Regions from separate parts of the Paenibacillus sp. FSL P4-0176 genome, predicted to be linked through region 1. Evidence: riboswitches for the same ligand, from Rfam matches in the RefSeq annotation. Region 1 holds a riboswitch; each other region holds the start of a gene.

Region 1 (7,797 bases):
AATTGTAACTGACATTATGGTATCCCGCGAGTTCATTCATGAGAATGACCGCATTTTGTTCATTGATGATATTATTGCCAATGGAGATGCCGCTCGTGGCGTCATCAAAATTATCGAGCGTTCCGGTGCGGAACTCGTCGGATTCGGCGTTGTGGTCGAGAAAAGTTTTCAGGCGGGGGCACGCACGATTCGTGAACAGGGTATTCCGGTGGAAGCCTTGGTACGCATTCGTTCCCTGAATGATGGTACGGTACAATTTGACGATAACGAAATGTGACATTTTAAAGGAATAGGGCCTATTTTTTGAACTATGCCTTTGCATGACCGCCGATTTCATTTATAATGGGGTTATGTTAGGGAGAGGAGGCAACACCATGGGGAACCAACCGGCAACAGAACAATTTTTTAATGATAAGCTGGCGGAATCGAAAGTTCATTTTGAACGTGCCCTGGATTGTAAACATACGGAATTCGATGACCTTTATCCCTATATGATTGAACATCCTCAATTTTTCTGGTACAAACGCTATGTTGCCTGGTCAGAATTACTGACGATTGTAGGCTTGTGCGAAGAGTTGTCCTTCTCTTGGAAAGAACAATTTACACCGCATCAAGTGGAGTACCTTGAAGAACGTGTGATGTCCGCCAAAGTGCTTGATTTTTGGTTCGAGAAGAACGACAGCAAAGAGCACGCGCAGCGGTAACTTTCAGTCGGGACATAATTTCGAATGACATGACAGTCCAATACAGTCACGTGAGACCTAAATGACTTTTCATTTAGGTCTCTTTTTGTAAATAAATTTGAAATATAGGAGCCATGAAGATGATTAGTGATACAGAATTGGACGCCCTGCGTCTGTCAGGTGAGAAAGTTAGAGTCGTACGGGACGAGCTGGAATCGAACGACGTGAAGGGCATTGTGGTTGCCTGGGATGGCGAGCAGGTACTTATCCGTCGTCAGAATCGACGTGTCGTTAAGCTGGACCGAGGTTACAGCTATCAGCTGTTCAGCGAGCCGCGCCAGAGTCCACTTAGTGAGTAACAGCTGATAATTATGGCAGGGCCATGAGCTTTAAATGTTTGGAATTACCATGATTTCTTGGCATAATTGGCTCACTCGGGAGAGAAGATAGGTACAGTGAGGAAGATCTGTAACTATAGCCGAGAGGGTGTGCTACAAGCCATGACATTGATGAATGATAAAGTTCATGCCTACAAGGATCAGATTGGAGCATTAAGCGATGTGCTGCCAGGTGTGGTGAAGTCGTATCATGAGTTTACCGGAGAATGTTTCCAACCTGGTGTGATTGATGCGAAGACAAAACAGCTAATTGCGCTTGGCATTGGATTATTCGCCAACAATGAGGTATGTACCTTCTACCATGTAGAAGAAGCCCGTGCTAAGGGCGCAACAGATCAGGAGATTATGGAGACCGTAGCCGTGGCTGGAGCTGTTGGTGGAGGACATGCCCTGTCTCAGGGTGCGATGCGAGTGCAGAAGGCTCTGCATTAGTAAGCAATGCAACATACATTTTTAAGTGCAAAAAAGGCATCCGGTTAATAACCGATGCCTTTTTGTATGTGAATCACATTTTACCTAACATTTTATCATACATAAACTGTCCAGTTACCCGACGTGCTGTTACATAACGATCATTGAAGTATGGATTCGATAACTTCGTGATGCTTACACCTTTACTGCTGGAGGCATGAGCGAATTGTCCGCCGCCGATATATACACCTGTATGTGAAATGCCTTTGCCTGTTGTATTAAAGAACACCAGATCACCTGTCCGAACATTGCTCTTGGATACGGGAGTACCTGCTTTGGCTTGCTGCTGCGAAGTACGTGGTAATTCAATGCTGTATTTGTTGAAAAGATATCTCATAAAACCAGAACAGTCGAAGCCGGCTACAGTTGTGCCACCCCATTTGTAAGGAATACCTGTCATGTTGTTCACTACGGAGTTGATACTGCTTGCCTCTGTGCTTGTTGCCCCGGATGTAAATAATACAGCTGCTCCAAAAATGGAGATAATCAGTTTTTTCAAAATCAATGTTCTCCCTTCGATGTCTACGGAGTTAGCTAAGGGTTCGGTAGAAGGTTCCCTATATTTCCTATGTATAAGAATAATTCACCCAAATTGGTTCCCCCGTTTTCAAACATGAAACTCGGCAATGAATAATTAAGTTTTTGTAACTATTTGAAACTATATTGCATAAATGCGTAATTGTCAAACCCATTTAAACCCTTTCTTAATACCTCAATGTTAGCGGAATTAAGGTTTTTATATGAAAAAAGGGATCGAGTTTGGGTATCATTCATGACAAAAACGTCATTATTGATTCGTGTAAGACGAATTTGGATAAATAGATAGGTTTGTCATGAGTTAAAAGAACTATTCCGTTATGTAGAATTAGAGAGATTATATTCATTAAGTTGCATATATTGACAAAAATCGATTTTTTGCATATTATCTGATTATCCAATCCACATATTGGATTAAAATTGATTTTATTATGCGATAAATACAAATAAAGGAGGTTTAGAGACGCGTATCATAGGTAAAGTAGAAGTGGAAGATTTATAAAAACGAACATAGGAGAGTGTTACATTTGAAAGCGAAGAAAATAATTACTTTTGTCCTGGCATGTACGATGGTGTTCTCAGCAGTTGGAATGGCAGTTCTCCCTGTAGGGACGGTATCTGCTGCAGATGCGTCGGGTACTACAGCGAGTATTTCTGATATTTTGAAGAACCAGCTGCCGGATGGAGGTTGGAGAAAAGATTATAAACAGACAAGTGGAGAGTGGGCAAAGTCCACGATAGACAACAAGGCTACATACTCAGAAATTAGAAGATTGGCGAAGGAATTTAAAAAGACGAATGATCCGCGTTACTCCACAGCTGCAATCAAAGGAATTAACTTTTTGATCAACATGCAGTATTCAAACGGCGGGTGGCCACAAGTTTACCAAAGCTCCGGATACCACAAGCACATCACTTACAATGATGATGCCATGATTAATGTAATGATCATGCTGGATGAAGTAGCGGCACGCAAAGGTGATTTCTCATTTATCGACAGTACACTTGCTAACCGCAGTAAAAATTCAGTTGCCAAAGGTGTGGAGGCGATTCTGAATACACAGGTCGTTTCAGGTGGTAAGCTGACAGCATGGGGACAACAACATGATTCCAGCTCTCTTAAACCAGCGAGCGCAAGAATCTACGAAGTGCCATCGCTGACAGCTGGAGAGAGTGTAACGATTGTTAAATTTCTGAAAACCAGACCTGCTAACGCTAAAATTACCGCATCCATTAAAGGAGCGGAGGCTTGGTTTAACAAAGTGAAAATTACGGGTTACAAGTATGAAAGAGCTAATGGAGATAGTAAAATTATCGCTGATTCCAAAGCTGCACCAATTTGGGCACGCTTCTATGAGATCGGAACGGATAAACCAATCTTTATTGGTCGTGACGGGGTAGTTAAATACAAATTAAGTGATATTGATAAAGAAAGAAGAGGCGGTTATGCATGGTATGGCAACTGGCCTTCCAAGCTGTAATTTGTAGTATGCTTCCGTATTAATGAACCAAACTATTAGCAACAGTTAAAGGTAAGGCCCGAATCGACATGGACGTCTGATTCGGGCTTTATTGTTATTATTTTCAGTGTTGACATGATAGATTACGCATGATATATTATTTCTTGTCGCCGATATTGATGACGGAGATACAATATGCGGTCGTGGCGGAATTGGCAGACGCGCACGGTTCAGGTCCGTGTGGGCTAACCCCCGTGGAGGTTCGAGTCCTCTCGACCGCATCTAATAAAAAGACTCCTTAAGCTAATGCTTAAGGAGTCTTTTTTGCATTTTTTTGATATAACACTAACACTAGATTTAGTATCCAAGAGGTTAGTGCTTAGCTGCACGTACAGCAAATGTCTTCCATCAGCCATACGGAACGTTTATTGTGCTGCGGTAACATTAACGCTGTCAATATTCGGTCCTTCCGATCCGGTGGTAACCACTTTCAATGTATTGGTCCCCGTGTTCATGGGGACCTGTATTGTTTTTTCAACCCAAGTGGACCAGCTTCCCGTAGCCGGAAAGGGCTCGTTGCTGATGACTTTGGTTCCGTTCACAAAAATGTCGAGGTTCCGAGTGCCGCTTTCCAGCGCATAACGAAACTTTACGTTTTTGGTACCTGTTGTCGTGTTATTAATGCCGTTCCATTGAATGGCCGAACCAGTCATCGCATTGAAGTTAACATACCCGGACCCAGTGTAACCGGTGTAGATTGTTTCAATGGCAGCTTCCGTAAGTGACGTTCCGGTCTCGGCTTCATACGTAGTGCCATTGCCTGTATTCCCGCCGCTATTTCCGCCAGTAACGTTGGCAACAAACGTTGTTACGCTCTGAGGCGGGAGCTGTGCCGTGAAGGCTCCATTGGATACGTTAAGCGAGGTTCCGCTTGCCAGATTTCGACTGCTGTCCGTAATCCATGAGGACACAGTAGAGGCATTACCATTCTGCAGAACGAATTTTTGGCTTGTGGCTGAAGTTCCACGGTTAATTGCCACGACGACTACTTTGTTATCACCTTTATAGGCTGAGACAAATGTGTTTGTATCCGGATTTTTCGTTGCATCGACTCTTAGGAAGCCTGGACGCACGAATTTAGAGAAATGAGCCATATTATACCCGCGTTTGCTTATGGTACCGTCCTCTTTCATCGGACCATACTGTCTGCGGATGTACCACCACACGTAGGCTTGGAAATCACCTTCTACCATGGCATTGTGCATGTGATAGGAAACGTCTAATGCTTCAGGCCAGCGGTCTGCTGAGTTGTTGTCACTGTTTGGAACATACACCTCAGTCATCCACAGTTCTTTACCGGCTCCTTTTTGCTTAAAGAGAGGGTAGGCAAAATTCGAAATCTGGGTTCCATACGTATGTGCTCCCAGAATGTCCATGTTGGCAAGTGCCTGCGGATCATTCAGGATTGGGTCGGATATGTTCTTTAAGTACTGGAAGGATTCAGGCGCCATGACTTTGGTACCTTGAATTGACCCGGCATTTTCTTTCATGAATCGAAGGATCTCTTGTGGAGTCCACCAAGTCCAGTCATGAGCATAATCCGGTTCGTTTTGCACAGAAATGGCATATAGATCTACGCCGTTATTTTTCATGTAGGTTACAAAGTCGTTCAGATGTTGCGCATATGCGGTATATTTGTCGTATTTCAGACGTTTGGCATTTGTGTCCCCATTGCGGTTAAATGTTTCAACCATGCTGCTTGGAGGATTCCATGGGGATGCAAATACAATAGCACCCTTTTCGATAGCCCGTTTGGCTGTGGCAACTTCACGATACCAGTTATTGGAATCTGGATCAACGTAGATTCTGAGAATTGAGAAACCTAACTGATTCTGATCATTACCAAAAGCAGTTTCACGTTGAGCGGGAGTCAGATCACCAATCCAGGCAGGAAGGTTAATGCCCCCAAAGCCCTTGATTAGCTGTTTTTCCGAGGACAAATTAATGTTGGCATCGCTGGCTGCTGACACATTTGTCGGGGTTAACATCAAAGGCAGGGCTGTTAAACAGGCCAAAAGAACATTAATCGTCTTTTTTAGTTTGAATTTCACTACTTTCATCCTCCTCGATAATAGTAAGTTACATAGAGAAACCGCAACCAGGAATAACAAACAAGAATAGCGGATTGTCTGGCATTTATTTTATGTAAACCCTTTCAAAACCTCCTTCCATAAATCATAGGATAGAAATGAAGCATAGAACCTCTTTCATTTGTTGATTCTACTAAAAAATTCCTAAACTGAAAACCTGACAAATTACAGTATTTTTCCTAATTAATCTCTATTTTCCAACTGTTCAATGACAGTTATTGTCTGAATGCTAAGGAGAAAACTGGAATGATGGAGATCTTCACTTGAGATAGAGGTCTTCAATGGCGGGGATATGATCATTAAGGAAGGCTTTGGCTTACATAATCCTCCCTTCATTATCAAACAATGAGATCACAGAAGTTACGGGGAGGGAATCATGATGAAGGTACAGAGAAAGATTTATCGATTCATTGCAGGTATCATGGCATTTTTGATTGTGATTTACGCAGGCATATCGGCAGGAGGGCCTACAGCGGCAGCTTCAGAGTCCACATCGAATCACAAACGGTTAGCGATTATCATCGATGATGTTGGTAATGACATGAAGGGTACGGCAGAGATCCTGGCGATGCCAGTTAAACTAACGGTAGCGGTCATGCCTTTTTTGCCAACAACGAAGAAAGATGCGATGGCTGCACATGAAAAGGGGATGGATGTGATTGTGCACATGCCCATGGAACCCAAGAAAGGACGACCTGAATGGCTGGGCCCGGGTGCAATCACATCCAATCTAACAGATGAAGAAGTCCGCTCACGTGTGGAGAAAGCGATTGATGATGTGCCCCACGCCATTGGCATGAACAATCATATGGGTTCCAAAATTACTTCAGACAAACGCATCATGTCCATTGTGCTCGATGTATGCAAGGAGCGGGGCCTCTTCTTTGTAGACAGTCGTACGAACTTTCGCTCCGTGGTGGGGGAACTGGCCATATCCAAAAACATGCCACCTGTAGGTAATGACATTTTCTTGGATGATCAAAACTCCAAGCAACACATTCGCAAGCAACTTGATCTGGCTGCTCAGCGTGCGATCGACAAGGATATCTGTGTTGTCATTGGTCATGTCGGTCATTCGGGGATGAACACATCCGCAGTAATTCGTGAATCCGTCTCCCGTCTGCAAAATCAGGTCCAATTTGTAGGGATTGGTGATCTGGTTCGAGATGTGTGGCAATGGCAGTCTGCTCCTACACTACCGACAGATAATAAATAATGCCATTGGCAATGGACTGGGCGATTCGTTTTTGCTCAGCGGGGTCATTCATTCTGGCTCGATCTGCCGCATTGCTCAAAAATCCGGTTTCGACGATGACGGCAGGTTGCTTCACGTAATTCAATATATAAAAGGGCTTGCCCCATACAACCCCGTGCTCCGTTTCGTACAACTTGTTCATGGCATCCTGAATGGATTGGGCCAGCAAATAACTCCTGCCTTCTTTCTGGTGCAGTACCACCGGGCCGTGTGCTGTCGATCGGGGACTCCAGTTCGCATGAATGCTGACCACGATATCTGTACTTACTTCTTCGCTAAGGCTTTTACGTTGGGCAAGATCTCTGGTATGACGGGAGCGGCTGTTCAGCCAGCGGTTCTCATCACTAAGTGCATAATCACCAAGTCGATTGATGATAACGGCATAACCTTTGCTGCGAAGCAGGAGATAGACCTTTTGGCTAATGGCCAGGTTGATATCTTTTTCCAGCACACCTTGGGCTGACGTACCACCGTCAATACCCCCATGGCCTACGTCGAGCAGGATAACGGGTGCTGCAAAGGCATGATGACTTGAGCGATAAGCATCTCCATCGGTCACTGGCAGCATGGATGGACTGTTCTGGGACGGGGCTGCTTTTCCATGCGCGACATGGTGGGGCAGGATGGGAAGACAATGGAAGCTAATGAGCAAGGCCACCGAAGCGGTCAGCAGCTTATACATGGGAATACACACTCCTTCATGAAATAGGTACCGGATGCAGATTAAAGACTGTATGGATACCTTTGGCATTAGACTGTGCATTTTGAGGGTTTTCATACTCCTTTCAATAAAAAAATGTTTAACCATTGCACATCCTGCACACAATAGAACTATCGTAAGCT
Region 2 (7,797 bases), 1.6 Mb from region 1:
CTTTTTCTCATCCAAAAAAACACTTCCAAAGTTCAGAATGAAGTATCATCTGAGACGGTGGAAGTGTTTTTCTTTTCTTTTATATGACTGTTTAGAATTTAAACCTCAGTTGTGTTGGATAGTTGCCGGATCAAGCTGTCTGTACAAAATGCGATACCCATAGGGGTCAAGCTTAATGTTCATCATTCCATCGGCTGGAAACACAGGCTCTTCAGTTAATGCATCTTTCCAGTCTTTTGTTTCCATGGGATGAGAAAGCGTTCGATCTTGAGGTGTATTGTTCATCCATACGGTAAAGTGAAGGTTGTCATCCACACGCTCGTACACGATACAGGGATCATTGTGATCCGCCTTGAGGAATCGGAAGCGTCCTTTGCGCAGGGCTTCATTGCTTTTGCGTAGATCGATCATCAGACGATAGAAATCATACAATTCTCTGTCTTGCTTGTCCGGGTCCCATTCCATACATTTTCGACAATCCGGGTCAGCATCACCACTAATCCCAACTTCGTCGCCGTAGAAGATACAAGGTGTACCGATATAGGTGAAAAGAAATACAACCGACAACTTTAAACGGCGTTTGTCTTCTCCTAACCGGCTGAGCAGTCGTGGGGTATCGTGGCTGCACAGCATATTAAAGATCACTTCGTTGGTTTGTTGCGGATAGCGCATAATCAGTGAACCCATCTCGTTGGCAAAGTTATAACCGTCCATTGAACCACAGAAGAACTGAAGCACTTTGTCGGCAAATGGATAATTCATGACGGAATCGAATTGATCTCCCATAAGCCAGGTCAAGGAGTCGCTCCATACTTCACCAACAATATAGGCTTCAGGGTTCGCTGCCTTAACGACCTTGCGAAAATCACGCCAGAAGTGGTTGTCCACCTCATTTGCTACATCCAGACGCCACCCATCCAGCTTAATTTCTTTGATCCAGTACTCAGCTACATCAAGTAGATATGCCTTAACCTCAGGGTTGGCTGTATTGAACTTGGGCATGTTGCCATAGAACCCAAATGTATCGTAGGTTGGTATACCATCCTTGATCTGAACCGGATATTCATTGATGTGGAACCAATCGGCATACTTAGAGTTTTTTCCATTCTGGAGAACGTCTTGAAAAGGAGGGAAGTCTTCGCTGCAATGGTTAAACACCGCGTCAAGCATGACACGTATGCCCAGGCGATGACATTCTTCTGTCAATTGTTTGAGCAGGGCATTATCACCGAAATGAGGGTCGACTTTTTTATAATCAATCGTGTCGTATTTGTGGTAGGAATTGGCCTGGAATAACGGGGTAAAGTAAATGGCGTTCACGCCAAGTTCAGTTAAGTCATACAGATGATCCAGCACACCTTGCAGATCTCCACCAAAATAATTGTCCAACTCAGGTTTGCCACCCCAGTCATGCGTTTCTTTTGGATTCAGCTTGGGATCTCCATTAGCAAACCGTTCCGTCATGATCTGATAAAAGACAGCTTCTTTGGCCCACTCGGGCACCTTAAACACATCAATTTCATGTATATACGAGAACTCATAATATCCTCCAGTTGGATAGGGGGTCTCATAATGAATTCCGTTATCCGCAAGAAAAACATCTTCTGAACCGGCAGTTATCCGAAATATATAAGTGAGACGTTTGAATTGTGGCTTGACGGCCGCCTCCCAATAATCAAACATGTTATCCGAAGCAGCCTTCTCCAATTGAATTTCCTTGTATGTTCCATTCCAATCGTACTTATCTCCGGTCAGTGCAGTCACGTATTGCACATCATTACGTTTGGTTCGTACGCGCAGATGTATGGTAGACGAATTATAAGCATAAGCCCATTTGTCACGAGGAACATGATACATGGCTTCGAGCAGCATGACAGCACCTCCTGAATATAGGATAAGTTATAGAGGTTGTTCAAAAGCCCGCTTCATCCCATCTTCTCGGTACTGAAAACCGGTCTTTAGAACACGCACTTATAGTTATAATTAACCAAGTTAGCCAGCAAACGAATCACATTTACTGTAATAAAATGTATTATTTTCATCGTTTTCAAAGGTTCCTTTCACAGCATTTCCAGCTTTGTGCTGAATATACTTACAGCTAATTTAGAAAAAAGGGTGCCCTGAACAGCTTGGAATTCAAGATTGTTCAGGGCACCCCTATATAACATGTTGAAAGTGAATTTTAGCGAATAGCTTGCTCGAACTCCGTGCGGATGGTTTGAAGCAGCTCTGGCTGGCTCAGTACGTCATAGGCTGTTGTTGCAAGTGCCTTGGCTCCCAGAATCATGCCATCCAGCGCACGCTCCTGAAGTGCAAGGTCACGGAAGGCTATGGAGTGCAGTGTATGCACCTCGTCTACAACACGAATGTAGGGATGAATTGCAGGACATTTCAGGGAAACATTACCGATGTCCATAGAGCCGTGATCATTACCACTCACAATCTCTTCTTGCGGGATCCCAAGTTCCATCAGATTTTGACTAAACGCAGCTGAGAATGCTTCATTGGTAACCATCTCGTCATAGGACGTTTCATAGTTGGATGTCACCAGCTTGCATCCTGTCTGGAGAGCAGAACCTTCAGCGATCTGAATCACACGTTCTGTGAGGATATTCAGTTCTTTACGGGTTGCTGCCCGTACATAAAATTGGGCAGAAGCATAGTCAGGAATGATATTTGCTGCCTGACCTCCGTTGTTGATCACACCATGAATCCGAACGGTGCTTTTCACTTGTTGCCGGAATGCATTGATTCCGTTAAACGTTTGAATGACGGCATCAAGAGCATTAATGCCTTCGTGCGGACTTGCAGCAGCATGTGAAGATCGGCCATGGAACTCAAATTGCACAGCATCAATAGCCAGCGAGCTGCCTGACTTTTCGTAGGCATAATATGGATGCGCCATGAGAGCGACGTCACAGTCATCGAACAAACCTGCTTCAGCCATCGGAACTTTGGCACCACGTGTCTCTTCAGCGGGGGTACCAAACACTTTAATGGTTCCACCTACTTCATCCAGAATGGATTTCAGCCCAACAGCGGCCCCAAGACTCATCATACAGATCAGATGGTGACCACAAGCGTGACCGATCTCCGGCAAGGCGTCATATTCGCACAATAAAGCAATGGTAGGGCCGGGTTTGGCGGCTGAATAGGTTCCGATAAAAGCTGTCTCCAGACCGAGGATTGGAGCCTCTACAGTGAAACCGTGGAAGAGCAGTTCTTCTTTCAAACGGGCAGAAGCGAGATACTCTTCATTTCCCAGTTCGGGGTTGGCACCGATATATGATGAAATGGCTTTAAAACGGGAAGCATATTGATCAATAACCGTCAGAATTTGTGATTTGTTAGCTGTCATTAGTAAACTCCTTATGCAAAAATGAAAATAATTCATTGATTATATCATGTTTGCTTTATTTTTTCAGAAACAAGTCAAGATTTGTATTGTCAAAATGCATTGCATAATCATGCATTGTACTTTATAATGACTCAGTCATCAACATGAGAAGCATACAAAGTATTGTAAGGGGAGAGAAAAAGGTTGAAATTAATAAGTCGTTACACCATGATGCTGTTGACCTTTGTTATTCTGCTGACGACTGCCGTTCCTGTGGCACTTGCAAGTGGAAATACAGATAATTCAAGCAGTAAAAAGCTGGTGCTCGGTACAAGTGCCGATTTTGCACCATATGAATTCCATAAAGTGATTAATGGCAAAGATGAAATCGTCGGCTTCGATATTGAGATCGCCAAAGAGATTGCCAAAGATCTTGGCGCTGAGCTTGTGATTGAGGATATGGGCTTCGACGGTCTTCTGCCTTCATTGCAGAGCGGGCGTGTTGATCTGGTGATTTCAGGTATGACGCCGACGGATGAGCGGAAGAAAAGTATCGATTTTTCCGACACCTATTATAAATCAAAACAAGTGATTATGGTTCGCAATGTGGATAAAGACAAATATCCAACCATGGCAGAACTTGAAAATGCGAAGATTGGCGTTCAGAAAGGCTCCATTCAGGAAACGATCGGACAGAGTATTCCAGGAGCGAAGCTTACTGCGCTGGATAAAATCTCGGATATCGTGCTTCAACTGCAAACAAAACGCATTGACGCGGCAATCGTTGAAGATACCGTTGCTGTAGGTTATCTGGACGATATCATTGGACTTGCTGCTGCTGTTCCGGACGAAGAGCAAGCAGAAGCGGCAATCGGGATTCGTAAAGGAAATACCGAGCTGCTAGCTGCAGTAAATGGAACACTGGAGCGACTGAAAAGCGAAGATAAAATCAATCAGATGGTGACGGACGCCAGCCTCTTGATGGCGGATAAAGCGAACAAATCACAAAATATTTTCCAAGTATTCTGGGAGTACAAAAGTTTCTATGCTACAGGTGTAGGATACACACTTCTGTTGTCTGCACTTGGGGTTATCTTCGGGGTAATTATTGGATTGATCATCTGTTTGTTCCGTTTGCATGACGCTGCAATCTTGCGCTGGATCGGTACGGCTTACGTTGAAGTGATCCGTGGCACACCGATGCTGGTACAATTGATGATTATTTACTATGGTTTTTCCCTGAGCTTTGGCATTAACTTCACTGCCCTTCAGGCAGGTATTATCACGCTTTCCATTAATAGTGGTGCGTATCTGGCGGAGATTTTCCGTGCAGGTATCCAAGGTGTGGATCGTGGTCAGTTGGAGGCAGCGCGTTCATTAGGTATGGGAAGAGGCGCCGCGATGCGTTATATCATATTGCCACAAGCCTTCAAAGCTGTATTACCAGCGATCGGTAATGAATTCATAACTATCATTAAAGAATCCTCTATTATCTCCGTTATCGGTATGGTGGATATTATGTATCAGGCAAGTGTAGTCAAGAACATTACGTACCAAGGCTTGAGTCCATTTTTGATTGCAGCAGCCATCTACTTTGTAATGACGTTCATTTTGTCCAAGCTGCTGGGACGACTGGAAAGGAAGTTGAGTGCAAGTGATAGACGTTAGACAATTACACAAATCTTATGGAAATAACGATGTGCTTAAGGGCATAAACGTGACGATTGGCAAAGGTGAGGTTGTCGTGGTCATCGGTCCTTCCGGTTCAGGTAAAAGTACTTTCTTGCGTTGTTTGAATCTGCTGGAACAGCCTACCTCAGGAGAGATTGATTTTGAAGGCGTGTCAATCACGGACCCCAAGCATAACATTAACGCAACTCGTGAGAAAATGGGCATGGTGTTCCAGCACTTCAACCTGTTCCCACACAAAACGGTAGAGCAAAACATTACGATTGCTCCAATTAAAGTGAAGAAACAATCCACTCAGGAAGCGGAGAAAATCGCCGCTGATCTGCTTAACACCGTGGGCTTGTACGATAAAAAAGACACATTCCCGAATCAGCTGTCTGGTGGACAGAAGCAGCGGATCGCCATTGCTAGAGCATTGGCCATGCAGCCGCATGTGATGCTGTTTGACGAGCCTACGTCTGCACTGGACCCTGAGATGGTCGGCGAAGTGCTGGATGTCATGAAACGTCTTGCAGAAGGCGGGATGACGATGGTCATCGTAACACATGAGATGGGTTTTGCACGTGAAGTGGGAGACCGAATCCTGTTCATGGATGGTGGGGTCATTGTGGAAGAGGGAACACCTGATGAGGTGTTTGGAGCACCCAAAAATTCACGTACACGTGATTTTCTTGCGAAAGTACTCTAAACGATGTGATCAAATAGCGTTACTGACTTCGAGTCGGTAACGCTATTTTTTATGGATAATAATGACGTATGGATTCGGAAAAGTAACTATTCTGTTACCAAATGTAAAGGAATCGGGTCAACCAAATTTTCTGAATTAACCAGTATTCTTACAAATGCTTACATGCTAAAAACCATTTGGTAAGAATTACTACAAGTTCAGTTACAAAATTGTGATATATTGAACTCTGCCGAAACTTCCGGACAGGGAGTGCGGGGGATGTAACGATGCAGATTGTGCAGGGGGAAGATCTACAGCACACTGCTTGGGGTGAATTGGGTACATAACGTTTCAAATGTAACGAAGAACCTATAGGGTGGGCTCCTCATCCGAATCCGACAACTAACTTCGCAGGCACAATGAGGGAGGAAGACCATGATTAACAAGAAACGTATAGCCAAAACAGCAGTAGCATTAATGACAACAGCAATGCTCATTCAAGCCGTTCCGGCTCACGCCGATTCAGTTCATGTGGCCAAAGAAGGGGATACCTTCTACACCTTATCAAAACAATATGGAGTAGCACTCAACACGTTGGTTAAAGCAAACAACGACATTTCGGCTTACAACATTTATGGTGGTTTGAAAATTACGATTCCCGGTAAGGCAAACAATGTTGCAGCCGCTGCGGCAACGGAAAGCAAGACCCAAGCGAAGACTGTTACTACAGCGAGCTTGGACGTTAACGCAGATAACAAAGTGGTTCAAGCCTGGGGTAAAACATTCGATTACAGCAAAGCTGTGAACGTAAAAGCAACGGCATACTCTGCAGATCCGTCTGAAAATGGAGGCTGGGGTGCAGTCGATTATTTCGGGAATGACCTTGAACTGGGTACGATTGCAGTTGATCCAAGTGTGATTCCACTTGGAACTAAAGTACTGGTAACTGGTCACAGCCATCCAGGATTGCCAAAACAAGCTTTTGTAGCCACAGCACGTGATGTGGGCGGTGCAATCAAGGGTCACCGGATTGATATCTTTATCCCGGGTAGCAAACAGTCTGTAAGCTCATTTGGTTTTCAGGATATCGAGCTGTACATTCTGAAGTAGAGAGAAAATAACATTTAAAATGAATTCAAACAGGGTGTCTGCCAGTCGCTAAATTTGCGATTGAACAGCACCCTTTTAATATTCTCATTATTTGTTATCACGGTCATCTTAATCTTTGGCCTTTGGCAATCCCAACATTTCGTCCAAGGTGACCAGTTCATATCCCCGATTACGTAGTTCCTCAATGATTTCAGGCAAAGCCTCAATCGTGCCGTTCAGGTTTGATCCTACACCGCCTCCAGCATGTTGCAGAACGATGGAGCCAGGTTTCACAGCAGACAGGATGTTATCTTTCACCTGTTCCTTTGAAAGGCCTTTCCAGTCCAGGGAGTCTACGTTCCAGTTCACAATGCTATAGTGTTGTTTGGCCGCCCATCTCAGCTGTTCTTCATTAATGTCTCCATAAGGTGGCCGAATCATCTTGGGCGTATAACCCGCCAAACGTCGAATAATATCCCCGGTATGTAAAATTTGTTTGCGAAAGGCATTCATCGACAGCTTACTGAATTCAGGATGATTGTAGCTGTGATTACCAACCATATGCCCTTCCTTAACGATGCGTTTCACTAGATCCGGATGTTTTTCAGCACGACTACCCACGATGAAGAATGTAGCTCTGACATTGTATTTCTTCAATACATCCAGTACTTGTGGAGTAAATCGTGGATCAGGTACATCATCAAAAGTCAGTGCAACCTTCTTGGTTGAAGGACCATTGGTTTTGAACGTATCGGCATATTTTTGACGTAATTGTCCCAATGTCAGTTGTTCTTCTTCCGCAGAATCCGAACCTGATACTGATTCACTTGGCGGGCTTGAAACATCCCGCGATGAAACTGGAGCATGATATCCTCCGAGAAAAATAACGATAACCATTAGCATAATGAGGCGTACGCGCATAATAACGGCCTCCTTTTCCAAAATGACGTTCTCCTTGGTATGCCCGGGGGTTCCATAAAATATGCGCAGTGTGAGAAGTTTCATTGCCGATTTA
Region 3 (7,797 bases), 2.4 Mb from region 1:
TGAAGTGAACATGCCAATTGTCATCCATAATCGGGATGCACATGAGGATATCATAAGAATTTTGCGTGAAGAGAAGGCGGGTGAAGTTGGTGGTGTGATGCACTCGTTCTCGGGCAGTTGGGAAACAGCAAAAAGTTGTCTCGATATGGGCTTCCATCTCTCCTTCGGAGGACCGATCACATTCAAAAATGCAAAGCAACCCAAAGAGGTGCTGGAGAAGGTTCCTATGGACCGGTTTTTCATTGAAACAGATGCTCCATATTTGACACCGCACCCTTATCGTGGGAAGCGAAATGAGACAGCGCATGTACGTCTGGTTGCAGAGGCAGCTGCGGAAATTAAAGGCATTTCGGTGGAGGAAATTGCTGCAATAACAACCAAAAATGCCATGGAACGATTTGGGATTCGTTAAAAAAACGAGCAAATGAGGTGAAAAAGGCAGGTAAGCGGAGGTAATTTGCCCTTTGATCCAAATAAATCAAGAATATTACAATATTTTAACCAAATATTCAGAAAAACGTACTTGATCAACGCTTTACAACATGCATCAAAACAGGATATCATCTTTTCAGTGAATTGTTGTGCGGAAAATTGGACAGATGTTCGGGGGATGAACAAAGGGACACTTTCCGATGAAACAACATTACTTTCATGAATCAGTCTCGCTGAGTCTCCGTTATCGGAGAGCGGGGGAACCAATAGGGCTTAAACATCGGTGTATTTGGCCGATGCGCAACGTTCGCTGACCCAAAAGCAGCGAAGGGAACTGCGAAGCCGTATTTGATTTCTTCTTTGGGTCTCGGGGTGAATTCAAGGGCGTCCGCCATGAGCGGGTGACCCAAGATAGGGCGGCTCTCTTTCGCCCGAACCCGACAGCTAACCTCGCAAGCGGAAAAAGAGAGGCAACCTCGTGCATGAATTTCCGATATTCAAAATCATTCGGAAGCCACGAAAGAGTTCCTCTTACACTCTTTCTTTGGCTTTTTTGTTTTTGAATAAAAGAAATATTGTCATCATACGGTAGGTATTCAGGAGGATGACATCATGTTGCGAAGATTGATTCATGGTGCAGAACCGGATTATGTTGGTCCAATCTGTGTTCTGTAGAAAATTTGGTATAGTCACGTCAAAGACATCATGCATTACTTTAGACGGCGAGGCTATGAAGGAGGACGGAGAAGTGGGCACATTCCAACCAGAAGAGACCCATGAGTCACGATCATCCAGTAAGTCTTTCGCGTTGCGGTGGAAGCATGAGAACATGCGTCAAATGGCATTGATCGCGATTTTCTCAATTGCGCTTACAATCATGATCTTGTTAGTCGTTTACGGTCAGGCCGGGAAACAAATTTCACTGGTTATTGATGGCAAAGCTCAGGTGGTAGAGACTCGTACAGGAATGCTTCAGGAAATGCTGGAGGAGCAGTCGATCACAGTCAGCCCTCACGATAAGGTATCCATGTCCATGAATGGGGCGATTACAGATGGAGACCGAATCGTTATTGAGCGGGCCGTTCCAGTTAACATTACGGCAGACGGAGACACCAAGACTCTGTATACAACCGATTCATCGGTAGAAGATGCAATTCAAAAATCAGGTATTCAAGTTGAAAGTAATGATAAAGTGTATCCGGCGCTTGGAACTGCGATCAAAGCGGAGATGAAGATCCGTGTAGTGCGCGTAACAAAGCGTACAGTGGAAGTAGAGCAACCGATCGCTTACAAAGTCATTAAAACGGCTGACCCTAGCTTGTACAAAGGGGATAACCGTGTCGTTGTGAACGGCAAAGAAGGCACAATTGTACAGCATATCGAAAAGGTATTTCAGGATGGAGAATTGGTCTCCAAAAAAATGGTCGGCAAATCTGTCGCTAATAATCGTGTAGATAAAGTGATCGCTGTCGGCACAAAAGCAAAACCGGTCGTGAAAGAACCTGAGATTCAGACCGTATCGGCTCAAACTTCAACAACCAAAAAGGCTACAACAACGAACTCGAAGAAAACATCTGCCTCGGGCAGCAAAGTGATTACCGTATCCGGGACTTCTTTTAAATACTCCAAAGTACTTAAAAATGTATCCATGACTGCTTACTCTTCCGAAGAGCCTGGCATTGGAACTAAAACAGCTTCCGGTACTCGTGTAACGGAAGGACGCACCATTGCGGTTGATCCCAAAGTCATTCCAATTGGCTGGTGGGTATATATCGAAGGTCTGGGATTCCGTCGTGCGGAAGATACAGGCGGTGCCATTAAAGGCAACAAAATTGATGTGTATTATGACAGTGTGAAGCATGCCCTGAATTTTGGACGTAAGAAAGGCAAGACGGTCTACGTGATCGGTCCGGTGAAGCCGGAAGCGAACTAAAATCGTTTTACTTTGAAATGGGAATGCTATAAAATAGTTGCATGAATGATTCATGCGGAATATGCGGCGGAGGAGTCTGAATTCAGTCTCCCCCGCCGTTTGGCAGAGAAGAGGATATTCCTCTTCTTTTTGCGTTAGAAAGGAAGAAATGGAACATGATAAAAGAAGTCATTGTGGTGGAAGGCCGTGACGATACGGTAGCTATCCGTCGGGCCGTGGAAGCCGATACCATAGAAACAGGTGGATCAGCCATCAACCAACGCATTCTGAAGCGGATTGCGCTTGCTCAGGAGAGACGGGGAGTCATTGTACTGACAGATCCGGATCATGCTGGCGAACGCATTCGTAAAATTATTGCGAACAAGGTCCCTGGCTGCAAACATGCCTTCATTCCGGAAGCCGATGCAACGCGCAAAGGGGACATTGGGGTGGAGAATGCCTCACCCGAGGCGATCCGTCATGCGTTGGCGCGCGTACATACTTCATACGAAGGTGCTCCGAGCCTGATCGATTGGGAAGATCTGATCGCGGCAGGACTTATTGTGCATCCGCAGGCTGCTGCACGTCGTATGGAGATGGGCAATCTGCTGGGCATCGGTTATTGTAACGGTAAGCAGTTCCACAAACGCCTCAGTGTATTTCAGATTACACGGGAAGAATTCTCTACAGCATTAGCGCAAATTGAACGTGAAGGATTGTGAGCATATGAAGAACATGGAAGAGACGATTGAAATTGCAACGCCCAAGCGTACGAAAGAGATTATTCAAAGGCACGGATTCTCATTTAAGAAAAGTCTGGGTCAGAACTTTCTGATCGATCAAAATATACTGAATAAAATCGTTAATGCAGCCGATCTGGACGAGTCCAAGGGCGCACTGGAGATCGGGCCGGGTATTGGAGCCCTCACGGAGCGGCTGGCTCGGGTAGCCGGTCCCGTCACAGCCGTAGAGATTGATCAGCGCTTAATCCCAATCCTGGGAGAGGTGATGCAGCCTTATTCGAATGTACGTGTTCATCATGGGGATGTGTTGAAGCTTGATCTGGCTGAGTTGTTTAATACGGATTTTGCATCCGTGGACAAAGTCAGTGTCGTGGCTAACCTGCCTTATTATGTAACGACTCCAATCATGATGAAACTGCTGGAAGAGAAGCTGCCGGTAGACAGCATTGTTGTCATGATCCAAAAAGAAGTGGCTGAACGCATGGCTGCTGCACCAGGATCAAAAGATTACGGTAGTCTAAGCATCGCAGTTCAGTACTACAGTATGCCGGAACTTGTGTGTATTGTGCCTCCTACGGTCTTCATTCCGCAACCTAATGTGGAATCAGCTGTCATTAAGCTGAAAGTGCGTGAGCAGCCGCCAGTGGAGATTCCGGATGAAGCACACTACTTCGAAGTGGTACAGGCTTCTTTTGCTCAGCGGAGAAAAACAATCTCAAACAACTTGAAGGCACGTTTCTTCACAAAGGAGAACCGGGAACAGGCAGACATTCTGCTGGAGCAGGCAGGTATTCAACCGTCCCGGCGTGGAGAGACATTGAGTCTGCAAGAGTATGCCACACTCAGCACCGTAATGTGGGAAGCTGGGGTACGTGCAGCGCTGTAAAATTTGAATGAACCAAACCGGGTCTTTGCCCATACGATGGGGTAGAGGTGATTACGTTGATGAATATCGGAGACTTGGTCGTTCGGAAGTCATACGGCGGCGATGTGACTTTTCGGGTGGAAGGCCTCCAGTTGGATGCTGCGGTCATTAAAGGGACTGAGTTCCGGCTGATTGCCGATTCCCCGGTGGACGATTTGATACAGGTTCCCTACGAACCACAAAGCGCCAAGACCAGACAGGCGCATATTAAAGCACATCAGACCCTGTCCCGTCTGCAACAGAATCGTATGGAACAGGCTGAGCGGAATCGTGAAGGTCTGGTACAGGATTGGTCTGCCCAGCAGGAACCGGCTTATTTTGAAATGCCTGGAAAGGTGCTTCATCTGGATGGAGATCCGAACTATTTGAAAAAAAGTATGGATCTCTATGAGCAACTTCGTGTACCCGCAGAGGGACAGTATGTCCATGAATCGGCAATGGCAGATACCTTATACCGCTTATTACCCAAAGTACGTCCGGATATCGTAGTTATTACGGGTCATGATGGGGTGTTAAAGACACGTCAGCCCTATGACTTATATAGTCTTGGTAGCTACAAGAACTCGCAAAATTTTGTATCGGCCATTCAGGTGGCCAGACAATATGAACGCCATCTGGACGCCCTCACTATTGTTGCAGGGGCCTGTCAGTCCCATTTTGAGGCACTGTTGCGCGCTGGAGCGAACTTTGCCAGTTCCCCAGGCAGAATTCTCATTCATGCACTTGATCCGGTCTATGTGGCAGCCAAGGCCTCCTTTACTTCTGTGCGCGATACGGTCAACATGAGTGATGTTCTGCACAATACCATCAGTGGTAGCCAGGGTGTGGGTGGTGTCGAGACACGGGGGAGTTACCGGGTAGGTCTGCCTGGGCTGAATGATTTATCTACGCTAAAAGTAAACCCGTCGGCAGTCTGATGTAGGCCATTTAAAGTCCCAATTTGGGGCTTTTTTTGTTTGCAAAAAAATTCATTGACAACAACTTTTTGATGCTGATATAATAATTAGTTTTGATTTGACAATGACTGTAAAATCCGGTATAATGGACAAGAAAAGAGGTGGTCGTCGACAATGGCTAAAAACACGCTGTTGGATATCAAACGCAATCTCGATGCACATATTGGTCAGAAAATTATGTTGCGGGCTAATGGTGGCCGCCGTAAGACCATTGAGCGTACGGGTGTATTGGAAGAAACGTACCCTTCTGTTTTTATTGTTAAGCTTGATGAGGAGCAAGAAACCTTCAAGCGAGTATCTTATAGTTATGCGGATATACTTACGGAATCGGTGGAAGTCATGGTTTATGACCCGGGCAGCCAGACGCATAGCTCCTATATGGAGACGTAAGTATCGATTTACAGGCGATTCGCCCCACAAGGCGGATCGCTTTTTTGTTTTCTTTAAACACCAATTCTCCCTCTAACGTAACCCATACATACTCAGGAATGAGCGAGGAACGGTCGCGGCATACTATATGGACAGGTGAAGGGACAGTTTCTTAAGCAATGCAGGAAACTGAATATGGCCTGGTGACAAAATGTTAAAAACGTGAACGAACAACGAACTCATCACATTATGAAGGATACTTTGGAGGAGGATGGTTCATGAGTCGCAGAAGAAGAAGTGTCATGTCAGAGGATCTGAAGAATGAGCTCGCGAAAGACCTGGGCTTCTATGATACGGTGCAACAGGAAGGTTGGGGCGGAATTAAAGCCAAGGATGCAGGAAACATGGTGAAAAGAGCCATTCAACTTGCTGAGCAGGCTGCCCGCAAATCTTAATCCGGTTCAAGCAGACTGAAAAGCGGGGAAATCCGTCAGGAATAACCCCGCTTTTTCCCCTTAGATGCGGAATACAAATGACTTGACAGCCCCATTTTGATATAATATGTTAAGTTGTCTTAGGGAAAAGGTGAGGACGGGTGAACGCCTTGAAAATTTACGAAAAAGCGCCTGCTAAAATTAATTTGATGCTGGACGTTTTACATAAAAGAAGCGATGGATTCCATGAAGTTGAAATGATCATGACCATGGTCGATCTAGCTGATCGGCTGGAAATGTCGGAGCTGCCGCGAGATACTATTTTCATCTCCAGTCAGGCAGGTTATATCCCGCTCGACGAGAAGAATCTGGCTTTCCAGGCAGCCAGACTCATTAAGGAGCGCTATAACGTGCGTACGGGCGTCCATATTCATCTGGATAAAAAGATTCCAGTTGCAGCTGGTCTTGCCGGCGGCAGCAGTGATGCAGCAGCAACGCTGCGTGGATTGAACCGTCTGTGGCGGTTGAATATACCGGATCACGAACTGCAGGAGCTTGGAGCTGAACTCGGGTCGGATGTTCCATTCTGTATCACAGGAGGGACTGCACTCGCTACAGGCCGTGGTGAGAAGTTAACTCCCATTCCTAATCCGCCGCAATGCTGGGTAATTCTGGCCAAGCCTCCGATTAATGTGTCTACAGCCGATGTGTACGGAAGGTTCCGCAGTGACAAGATTGTTCGTCATCCGAGTGCAGCTAAAATGGAGCAGGCTATTCGCAATCAATCATTTACGGAAGTCTGTGACCAGATGGGCAATGTGCTTGAAGATGTAACGTTGAAGCTGTATCCGGAAGTTCAGCATCTGAAGGATGCCATGATTCGATTGGGTGCAGACGGCGTGTTAATGTCTGGTAGCGGTCCAACGGTATTTGGTCTGGTTTCCAAAGAATCCAAGGTTGCCCGGATATACAATGGTCTGCGTGGGTTCTGTAAAGAAGTGTATGCTGTACGTATGTTAACGTAAAATTCGCTTTTATAATGTACAAACACGTATAAAGGTGTTATATTCTTAAATAATTATTCGGATTTGGATGTTTCCGTGATCGTGAGGATGGATCTCTGTGAAGAAGTTAAAACGAAGCGCAAGGCTGGTTGAAATGACGCAATACTTATTGTCCAGACCGCATACGGTTATTCCGTTGACCACATTTGCCGAACGTTATGGTGCCGCAAAGTCTTCAATTAGTGAAGATTTGGCGATTATCAAGGAAGTGTTCGAAGAAGGTGGGTCAGGAGAACTGCATACACTGGCTGGAGCAGCCGGGGGAGTAAGATGGATTCCGAAGGTATCCCGAGAACTGGCATTGGCATTTGCGGAGCGGCTCTCGACCCAGCTCGCGCAACCTGATCGGATCTTGCCTGGAGAATACCTGTACATGTCCGACTTGCTTGGTCAGCCCGCATTGATGAATGAAGCCGGCAAGATTTTTGCAACGGCCTTTGGCAATATGAATATTGATGTGGTTATGACGGTTGAAACCAAAGGAATTCCACTGGCTTATGCGACCGGTGCTCAGCTCAACCTGCCTGTCGTGCTCGTACGCAGGGACCATCAGGCTACAGAAGGATCGGCCGTAAGTATCAATTATGTATCCGGGTCCCACAAAAGTCTGCATACCATGTCCCTGTCCCGCAGGGCGATGCGTGAGCATTCCAGGGTACTTATTGTGGATGACTTCATGAAGGCCGGGGGTACGGTGCAAGGAATGATCGATCTTTTGGCCGAGTTTAATGCTACAGTAGCCGGGGTAGGGGTACTGGTGGAATCTGGTTCTGTAGATTCAGAAGAACGCCTGTTAACAGATTACGTATCTCTGGCGAAACTGACAGCGGTTGATGCCAAGAGCAGACAGATTTCCGTCAAGCCTGGCAACTATTTTGACCTGTAGAAAGATGACGAATGTTATGTCGTTAAAAGGTCTTTTCCATCGACCTGGCACTAACGTTGTCGAATTGTGTATTAAA
Region 4 (7,797 bases), 800 kb from region 1:
TCATCATTGGATCTTTGATGATATCCATTTTGAGCGATGTTTTAACCTGTTGATCCTGTGACTGTTCACCAGCATCCAGTTTCAAATTCTGATCAATGTTTGCTTCAGTTGTGAAGCTTTTCATTTCTTTGGTTGCTGCATTCGTTTTGGTAATCAACTCATCCAGGGTAGGGATCTTTGTTTCCTGCTCCGCAGGTGTATTACCCTCGTTAGATGTTTCATTGTTGGTCGCTGGCGGCGTTGCCGTGTTGTCTGTGTCGTTTCCGCATGCTGCCAAGCTTACTGCTAATAATGCCCCGATAATTAATGTAGTCCACTTCTTCAAGTTGTTTTCCTCCCAAAATAGATATGATCTGTAGTCATTACCCAATTATTTCCGCTATTAATCATCAAATTTGGATACAATGTGTCGCACGAGACTTTTTCACAGAAATCGATCTTTGATCTCCGGTGTAGGCAACATACACGCTTCATCCTTGCCAAACCAGCGATAACGGTTGCGAGCAACCCAGTTATAGACCGCATTACGAATGAATTTCGGTATGATGATGAACACATATAACAACGGATAAGGAAATTTTAGACCTTTGGCCAATCTCAGTGCGGCGGTTGAACGTGTATAGTATTTTCCATTTTCAATCAGCACAAAGGTGTCCATACTGTCTGTCGACAAATTGCCCTTCGCCAGCAGTTCCTTGGCTACATCCGATTGAAGCGATGCAAAATGATATTTCCCTTCCGGATCACGCTTGATAATCCATTTGGTTAAGCCCTGGCAGAAGTGACAGACGCCATCCACCAGTACGATGGGATGTCCCTGATGCACATCTGTTTGATTTGCTGTCATATTGGCTGCCTCCTATTGTTGCGGTTAGAGTAACTTACCCAATCTGGGCCTTCTTGTTCACTAATTCTAAATTTATTTCTAGAGGTAGTTCAAAAAGACTGAACACCGCTCTTTTTGAACACGCATAAATGGGAAATATAAAGAAAAAGAGCGCAGGCATTGTGCCCACGCTCGTATCTGTCCGACAATTATTCCGTAACTGCCTTTTCCATCCATTGGTCATCGATCATCTGTTGATGCAGGTCACTTGCCCACTGGTCCATACATTTGCAAATGAAATCTTTGCGACATACTGGACAAGGGGTTTTCTGCAGACGGCTGATATTGGTCATCTTCCATTCCGGTGAACGGGTGTAGAATACACGGCATTTTGTACCGTCTACCAAATTCATTTTGAATTCATACAATCCGTCTTCCTTGTTACCATAAGCTAATTCTAAATCTGCAATACGCGGTCTATAAGACATGGATATCACCTGTTTAATTCAAATTTGGTTCATGCAATGACACTACTCAGTACTAAGTTATATTAAAGAAAATTCAGATCAATGTCAACTCGCGCATGTCTACCCGCCAAACAGAATATCCAGAATCGTCCCTACCTGTCCCTGTTTTTTCCCTTTCAAGACATCCGGATCAAATACTTCAACATACCCGCAGGAAGCACAAGCCACGAACAGGTAGTGATTATGCTGTATATCAAACATCTTACTCAGGCCTGCTCCTGACATGGAAACTTCCTTAATGTTACAATCCGTGCCCCTGCATTTTGTACACACAAATCGCCGCTCGATCATCTCTTCAATACTCATCTTCGTTCCCCCTTTATGGAATGTGTAGCATGAAGTGAGAGTGCAATTATGTAAAATAGTACGCGATCTGGCATCTAATCTCCTGCATCATGTCCTTATATGATAATCAACACAAAACCCTGCCGATTGCCAGCAGGGCTTTGTAGTCGAACATCAGGTATCTGGGATAACCTGCTCTATATGTTCCCTTTACTTACCAGGAGTCAAATCTTAAACTACGTTTAATACAACATCAATGTTGCCGCGTGTTGCTTTGGAATATGGACAGAAATCATGCGCCTTGCGGGCCAGTTCTTCTGCTTGACTGTGATCTACACCAGGCATGCTAACGTCCAGACGAACAGACAGCTGAAAACCGTCATCCGCAGGGTCTTTACCAATGGATACGTTACTTGTAACGACCACATCCTCCAATTTCACACCTGCTTTGCGTGCTACATTGGCAAGGGCACTTTCATAACATGCTCCATATCCAGCGGCAAAAAGTTGCTCAGGGTTAGTACCTTCACCACCGGAGCCACCAAGCTCTTTTGGCATTTTCAGATCATGCTTGAGCACGCCATCCGAAGAAGTCACCGAACCTGTACGTCCACCTTTAACTGTCGCTACTGCTGTATATAAAGCTTCCATTCAGAATCTCTCCCTTATCCATATAGTTTTTTACTGCCTTCCTTTCAATTTAAACTTCTGGCTCATTTTGAAACGCAATTTTGTATCTTTATCAGCTTTTACAACTTTATTATTTTCATGCATTTCAATGCCATGGCTGTATTTTCCCTAAGGTTGGGTAATATACGAAGGGGCATATTCAAGCTACAACCGAAATTTTGTGCTGATACATAAAAGTTGCACTAGACAAAAATAATTGAAGGAGTACAATGTAACAATAAACATAAAAATTTAGATATATCATGAGCGGTTTGTACCGCATCAATATCTCCAAATCAATAATTCAAAGTCAGGTGATTATCGTATGAGTAAAAAAAATCCGTTCAACGCTCCTTCAAGAGAATCATTATCTACTGCGGGCATGGCCCCTTCCCTTGGAGAAGCACATAGTTCCATGAAAGTTCCGCAGAATGCTGCATGGTGGAAGAAATTCCTCGCCTTTGTAGGCCCAGGATACCTCGTTGCCGTAGGTTACATGGACCCGGGGAACTGGGCAACAGATATCGCAGGCGGCTCGCAGTTCGGGTATACCTTGTTATCCGTTATCCTGTTATCGAACCTGATGGCCGTTGTCCTTCAGTCGCTGGCTGGCAAGCTCGGTATCGTCACTGGACGGGATCTGGCTCAAGCCTGTCGTGAACGATTCAGCATGCCTGTTGTTATGATGTTATGGATTCTGTGTGAGCTTGCCATTGCAGCTACCGATCTGGCTGAAGTCATTGGTTCTGCCATCGCATTAAAACTGTTATTTAACATCCCCATGTTATACGGCGTTATCATCACCGCAGTTGATGTACTCCTGATTCTTGTTCTGCAAAACAAAGGCTTCCGCGCTTTGGAAACTCTCGTCATTGTGCTGATGGCAACAATTGCCCTCTGCTTCGGGATTGATCTGTTTCTGGCAAAACCGGATATGGGCGGTGTTCTCCATGGTTTTGTACCAAATGTTGAGATCCTGCAAAACCCGGCTATGCTCTATATTGCCATTGGTATTATCGGAGCAACCGTGATGCCGCATAATCTGTACCTGCATTCTTCCATTGTGCAGACCCGTCAGATCGAACAGACACCACAGGGCAAAAAAGAAGCCATTCGGTACTCGACCATGGATTCTACGATTGCGCTGACACTGGCCCTGTTCATCAATGCAGCCATCCTGATTGTATCTGCCGCTGTATTTCACAGTGCTGGTATGACGCAGGTTGCTGAGATCGCTGATGCCTATCATCTGCTGACACCTCTATTGGGTACTACGGTCGCAAGTATCCTGTTCGGTGTGGCGCTGTTAGCATCAGGTCAGAACTCTACCCTTACAGGTACACTCGCTGGGCAGATCGTTATGGAAGGTTTCCTGAACATTCGAATTCCGGCTTGGCTACGCAGACTGGTCACACGTCTGATCGCCATCATCCCCGCGGTAATTGTGACAGCCATTGCAGGAGAACATGGCACAGAAGAACTACTCATTTTGAGCCAGGTCGTCCTGTCGCTTCAATTGCCGTTTGCTGTAATTCCCCTGGTGATGTTCACGAGTGATAAAAAAAGCATGGGTGCATTCGCCAACAAATTGTGGCTCAAAATCATCTCATGGGTCATTGCCGCGATTATCGTTGTGCTGAATGTATATCTGATCATTCAGACGATTCGGTTATTCTAATCTCATTTTAATTGGCTAAATACTAAAAAGGCTGATCAACTCCGGTATTTTATACCCAGTTGATCAGCCTTTATTGTTGCAATACAGCAACATGTTTCCTTTTATAGTAAAACTCAAACTCCAATAAACAACCATCTGCATCTAATCCTGATTTGGTATCAATAACGGCAAGAGTTGATCCAATGAATCAACGGTCCAATCCGCACGTTTGTCATCCGATAGTTCTGGCTGGAATCTTCCGTAACCCTGCATAATTCGAATCGTACGCATGCCCAGCTTCCGAGCAGGTATAATGTCGTTATCGATCCGATCGCCGATCATGACGGCTTCCTCCGGTTCACAACCGGCCTGCTTCAAGGCCACAGCGTATAACTCAGGGTCTGGCTTGGACACTCCTTCTTCAGCCGAACATGCCAGAACATCAACATACTTCCGCAAGCCATAGCTTTCCAGTCTCTCTTCCGTTCCAGGACTCTGATTGGCAATAATGCCAATGCGATAATGCCGTGACAACTGCTGAAGAACGGAATCCGCTGAAGGAAAAGGACGTTCAAGATCTTTTTGAAACTTCAGCTTGTCCTGAATCTGTTTCTGATGCCCCTCGTCTTCAACGAATGTGCGAATCGCCACTCTCATAGGCCATTGCTCATATTTTCGGTAACAACTCGCGAACAGTTCGCGTACCGCCTCAATTGTCACCGGATACCCCAAAGCACAAGCTTCACGGACAAACTGTCCGATAATATCATCAACCGGCTCCCATTCATCCACCAGCGTATCTCCAACATCAAAAAACAACCATTTCAATCCACCTACATCCGGCACGCCAATTCCTCCTTGTAAGCATAAAAAAGAAGACTCACCATCCTGCATGAGTCTCCTCAAACTTCCGTTTATCGATGAATCAATTTCATAATACCTTGAGTGAATTCTGAAATTGATTCTAATACATTCAATTATAACAGGCACCTTACACCTGAGCAATCACAAGCTATGGCATTAACCATTGAGGAGAAAGCCAACTTCCCCATTGAGCGAATATACAATCCGGTCTGCGCCCATGCCCCGATAGATGCCCTTAGGATGACTCTGCTCCGTAATGACGCACAGGGATTTCGATGTCCATGAACGGCAGATCTGTAAATAACGACAGGTCAGATTCAGGCTGTTCTCGAAAATAAACACGTTGCCTACGCTGCCCTGCGGCAAAAACCATTTTTGAGCTGCAGCCGTATTCATGCGAATGACATGTTCTACTCCGATTCTACGGAGTCTTCGCTCTTCCCCTGCACTGTTGGTTAGAACGGCAAACGGCATTTTTTTGTACATCAGCAATTTGATAAATTTGCGTCCTGCTTCATTTGGAGCAGTCACTAAGATCATCTCAGTATCCATCATTCGTTCCTCCCTTGGCGTGAAAAGACAACAAAAAAGAAGCGTGGGGGACCAAGGCCTCCCGAACGCTTCTTAAATAACCCATGGCGAAAACACCATGAACCAGCGTACGGCTTGTTGCCTCTCCCTTTAACGCTTACGAGGTTAGCTGACGGATTCGGGCGCGAGAGTCGCCCTATTTCCGGCTGTCACCGGAAAATTCACCCCATGAATGCCCACTGTCCTGGACAGCGCATTCCGTTGGTTCCCCCGTTTCCCATTCATTAATGAATGGAAACTCAGCGATTAAAACATCGTTCGTATATCTTAAGGTAAGATCGAGCGATATTATCGTTTGTTTCGTTTTTCAAGTACAATTTAGTTTAAATTGAAATTACGTTATGAATCATACACCCGTGCCATGTCGGTGTAAAGTCCGCCCAGATCACCAAATCGGCAGATTTTTGCCAATTCCTATCCATAATAACGCTTACAACAAAGTTATACTCTATCTATCTCTTCAAGGCTATCTAATTCTCACTCTGGCGTAAATCACTTCGCAATTCATTCACGTATTCTGCACAACTTGCCTGTTTTGATTCTTTTAACACCATATTAGTTTTGCAATATTTAATTGCAACCAATATAATAGAAGATATAAGAGTAAATAAATGGAGGCGATTTAGATGACAGTCTACGATTACAAAGTGAATACCCTTCGCGGTCAAGAAGTTGAAATGTCCGACTACCGTGACAAAGTGCTCCTGATTGTGAATACGGCAAGCTCATGCGGCCTTACCCCTCAATTCAAAGGTCTGCAAGAATTGCAAGACAAATTTCAAGATGCTCCATTTGAAGTTCTTGGTTTCCCAAGCAACCAGTTTGCACAGGAAAAAGGATCTTCCGACGATATTGCCGAGTTCTGTCAGATGAATTATGGCGTGAGCTTCCCCATGTTTGAGAAAATTGATGTGAACGGTTCAAGCGCTCACCCTCTTTTCCAACACCTTAGCACAGAAGCTCCTGGCCTGCTCGGCTCCAAAGCAATCAAATGGAATTTCACCAAATTCCTGGTGAATCAGAACGGACAGGTCATTAAACGTTATGCTCCCAAAACAACACCGGACAAGATTGAAGAAGATATCAAGAATTTGCTGCAAAAATAATACACAGGCCACCCGTAGCCGGTAGGTAGAGCAACATTCCTCCGGTAATGGATGGCCTTTTTTCAACCCAGATGTCATACTGTTCGAAAAAGACAAAAAAAGCAGCTTCCCATTAATGGAAAGCTGCTTTTTAATCGTTCATATGATGCGGTCGAGAGGACTCGAACCTCCACGGGCATACGCCCACTACCCCCTCAAGATAGCGTGTCTGCCATTCCACCACGACCGCATGTCGTAAATAATCGGCAACAGAATTGATTATACCGGGTTCAGAACTAAAAGTAAAGTATTTTTTAATACTTCTTTTTCAGCTAGGCATTTTCATCAAAAATCGCATAATCTCGTCATCATTACCCATGAACTGCATATGATTAGATTTGATCCCCTCTCTTTAGGTAAGAGCCGATCTTGTTGGTTCATTTATATATAGTCCTTCCTTATATATAGTCCTCCCTGCACTTCGCAAAATAAATAACACAATAAGTTATATAAAATAACACAAATATTAAATCCCAGATTTAATCCATTAAATTTCACGGATACTATTGACAAAAAGCGGACATTCATGGGATGATAACTATCATATAATTCGGATTTCTAAACACAAAGCAAACAAAAAGGAACATAAATGTCACTTTAAGTGACATTAAACGAACGCAGGAGGCGAATGATTGTGAACCGTGGGAATAAGCTGCTCGATTATGTCAAACTGCTTGATTCCTCTATTCAGGTTGGAGGGTTCACCCATTCCTTCGGCATGGATATCCATATCAGGGAGGGTACCATTCGTAATGCTGAAGATCTCGAATCATTCATGCGTTGTCAGTTGCATCCGAGCATCGTTCGTCTTGAAGGTATGGCTATCAAAGGCATCTATACCGCAACAGATCACAAGGATACATGGCGGATAGCTCTGATCGACAAGCTTGTCCATGTTCAGCGAACCCCTGGAGATCTCAGAGAACAAGCTGCCGCCATGGGTAAACGATTGATCAGACTCGCACGCGCTCTGCACCCCTGGATTGAATTCAGCCAGCTCGAACAGATCTTTGCCAAATATGATTCGGTTGGCTGCCTCTCCACTGTTCACGCCTGGATTAACCACCACCTCGACATCCCGGTCGAGGAGGCGGTCCTTGGTTACCTGCATTCAGCCATGAATGCCTGCATAACCGAAGCCTCCAAAGTCATTCCCCTGAACAACGATACAACCAAGGATCTGATGGTCCGCCTGGCCACAGATCTGGAGAATGAATGGAAGACCGTCAGCGC

Evidence for each region. Region 1 has a riboswitch for cyclic di-AMP ahead of MKY95_RS11355 (C40 family peptidase). Riboswitches for the same ligand answer to the same signal wherever they lie in the genome.
Region 2: linked by a shared signal. The riboswitch ahead of MKY95_RS18240 (3D domain-containing protein) and the one ahead of MKY95_RS11355 (C40 family peptidase) in region 1 are both predicted to bind cyclic di-AMP.
Region 3: linked by a shared signal. The riboswitch ahead of MKY95_RS00150 (3D domain-containing protein) and the one ahead of MKY95_RS11355 (C40 family peptidase) in region 1 are both predicted to bind cyclic di-AMP.
Region 4: linked by a shared signal. The riboswitch ahead of MKY95_RS07320 (hypothetical protein) and the one ahead of MKY95_RS11355 (C40 family peptidase) in region 1 are both predicted to bind cyclic di-AMP.

Annotation. Positions count from the first base shown of each region.
Region 1 is NZ_CP150242.1:2,434,704-2,442,500, forward strand. Features, by position in the region: gene MKY95_RS11335 (xanthine phosphoribosyltransferase) at 1-277, shown strand, start outside; gene MKY95_RS11340 (hypothetical protein) at 375-704, shown strand; gene MKY95_RS11345 (hypothetical protein) at 824-1,042, shown strand; gene MKY95_RS11350 (carboxymuconolactone decarboxylase family protein) at 1,184-1,513, shown strand; gene MKY95_RS11355 (C40 family peptidase) at 1,587-2,051, opposite strand; cyclic di-AMP (ydaO/yuaA leader) riboswitch at 2,057-2,188, opposite strand; gene pelA (pectate lyase) at 2,608-3,570, shown strand; tRNA gene MKY95_RS11365 (tRNA-Leu) at 3,747-3,830, shown strand; gene MKY95_RS11370 (carbohydrate-binding protein) at 3,975-5,660, opposite strand; gene MKY95_RS11375 (divergent polysaccharide deacetylase family protein) at 6,076-6,915, shown strand; gene MKY95_RS11380 (N-acetylmuramoyl-L-alanine amidase) at 6,890-7,636, opposite strand.
Region 2 is NZ_CP150242.1:4,048,421-4,056,217, reverse strand. Features, by position in the region: gene MKY95_RS18260 (alpha-glycosidase) at 106-1,872, opposite strand; gene MKY95_RS18255 (M20 family metallopeptidase) at 2,183-3,358, opposite strand; gene MKY95_RS18250 (ABC transporter permease subunit) at 3,542-5,005, shown strand; gene MKY95_RS18245 (amino acid ABC transporter ATP-binding protein) at 4,992-5,714, shown strand; cyclic di-AMP (ydaO/yuaA leader) riboswitch at 5,932-6,126, shown strand; gene MKY95_RS18240 (3D domain-containing protein) at 6,129-6,803, shown strand; gene MKY95_RS18235 (polysaccharide deacetylase family protein) at 6,912-7,703, opposite strand.
Region 3 is NZ_CP150242.1:32,434-40,230, forward strand. Features, by position in the region: gene MKY95_RS00145 (TatD family hydrolase) at 1-412, shown strand, start outside; cyclic di-AMP (ydaO/yuaA leader) riboswitch at 654-907, shown strand; gene MKY95_RS00150 (3D domain-containing protein) at 1,181-2,365, shown strand; gene rnmV (ribonuclease M5) at 2,521-3,066, shown strand; gene rsmA (16S rRNA (adenine(1518)-N(6)/adenine(1519)-N(6))-dimethyltransferase RsmA) at 3,071-3,973, shown strand; gene yabG (sporulation peptidase YabG) at 4,033-4,929, shown strand; gene MKY95_RS00170 (Veg family protein) at 5,083-5,358, shown strand; gene MKY95_RS00175 (small, acid-soluble spore protein, alpha/beta type) at 5,616-5,792, shown strand; gene ispE (4-(cytidine 5'-diphospho)-2-C-methyl-D-erythritol kinase) at 5,942-6,796, shown strand; gene purR (pur operon repressor) at 6,894-7,721, shown strand.
Region 4 is NZ_CP150242.1:1,637,686-1,645,482, reverse strand. Features, by position in the region: gene MKY95_RS07355 (DUF6612 family protein) at 1-325, opposite strand, end outside; gene MKY95_RS07350 (thiol-disulfide oxidoreductase DCC family protein) at 425-847, opposite strand; gene MKY95_RS07345 (hypothetical protein) at 1,036-1,314, opposite strand; gene MKY95_RS07340 (zinc ribbon domain-containing protein) at 1,414-1,659, opposite strand; gene MKY95_RS07335 (organic hydroperoxide resistance protein) at 1,870-2,289, opposite strand; gene MKY95_RS07330 (Nramp family divalent metal transporter) at 2,690-3,985, shown strand; gene MKY95_RS07325 (HAD family hydrolase) at 4,127-4,810, opposite strand; gene MKY95_RS07320 (hypothetical protein) at 4,985-5,383, opposite strand; cyclic di-AMP (ydaO/yuaA leader) riboswitch at 5,499-5,674, opposite strand; gene MKY95_RS07315 (glutathione peroxidase) at 6,046-6,525, shown strand; tRNA gene MKY95_RS07310 (tRNA-Leu) at 6,672-6,754, opposite strand; gene MKY95_RS07305 (urease accessory UreF family protein) at 7,199-7,797, shown strand, end outside.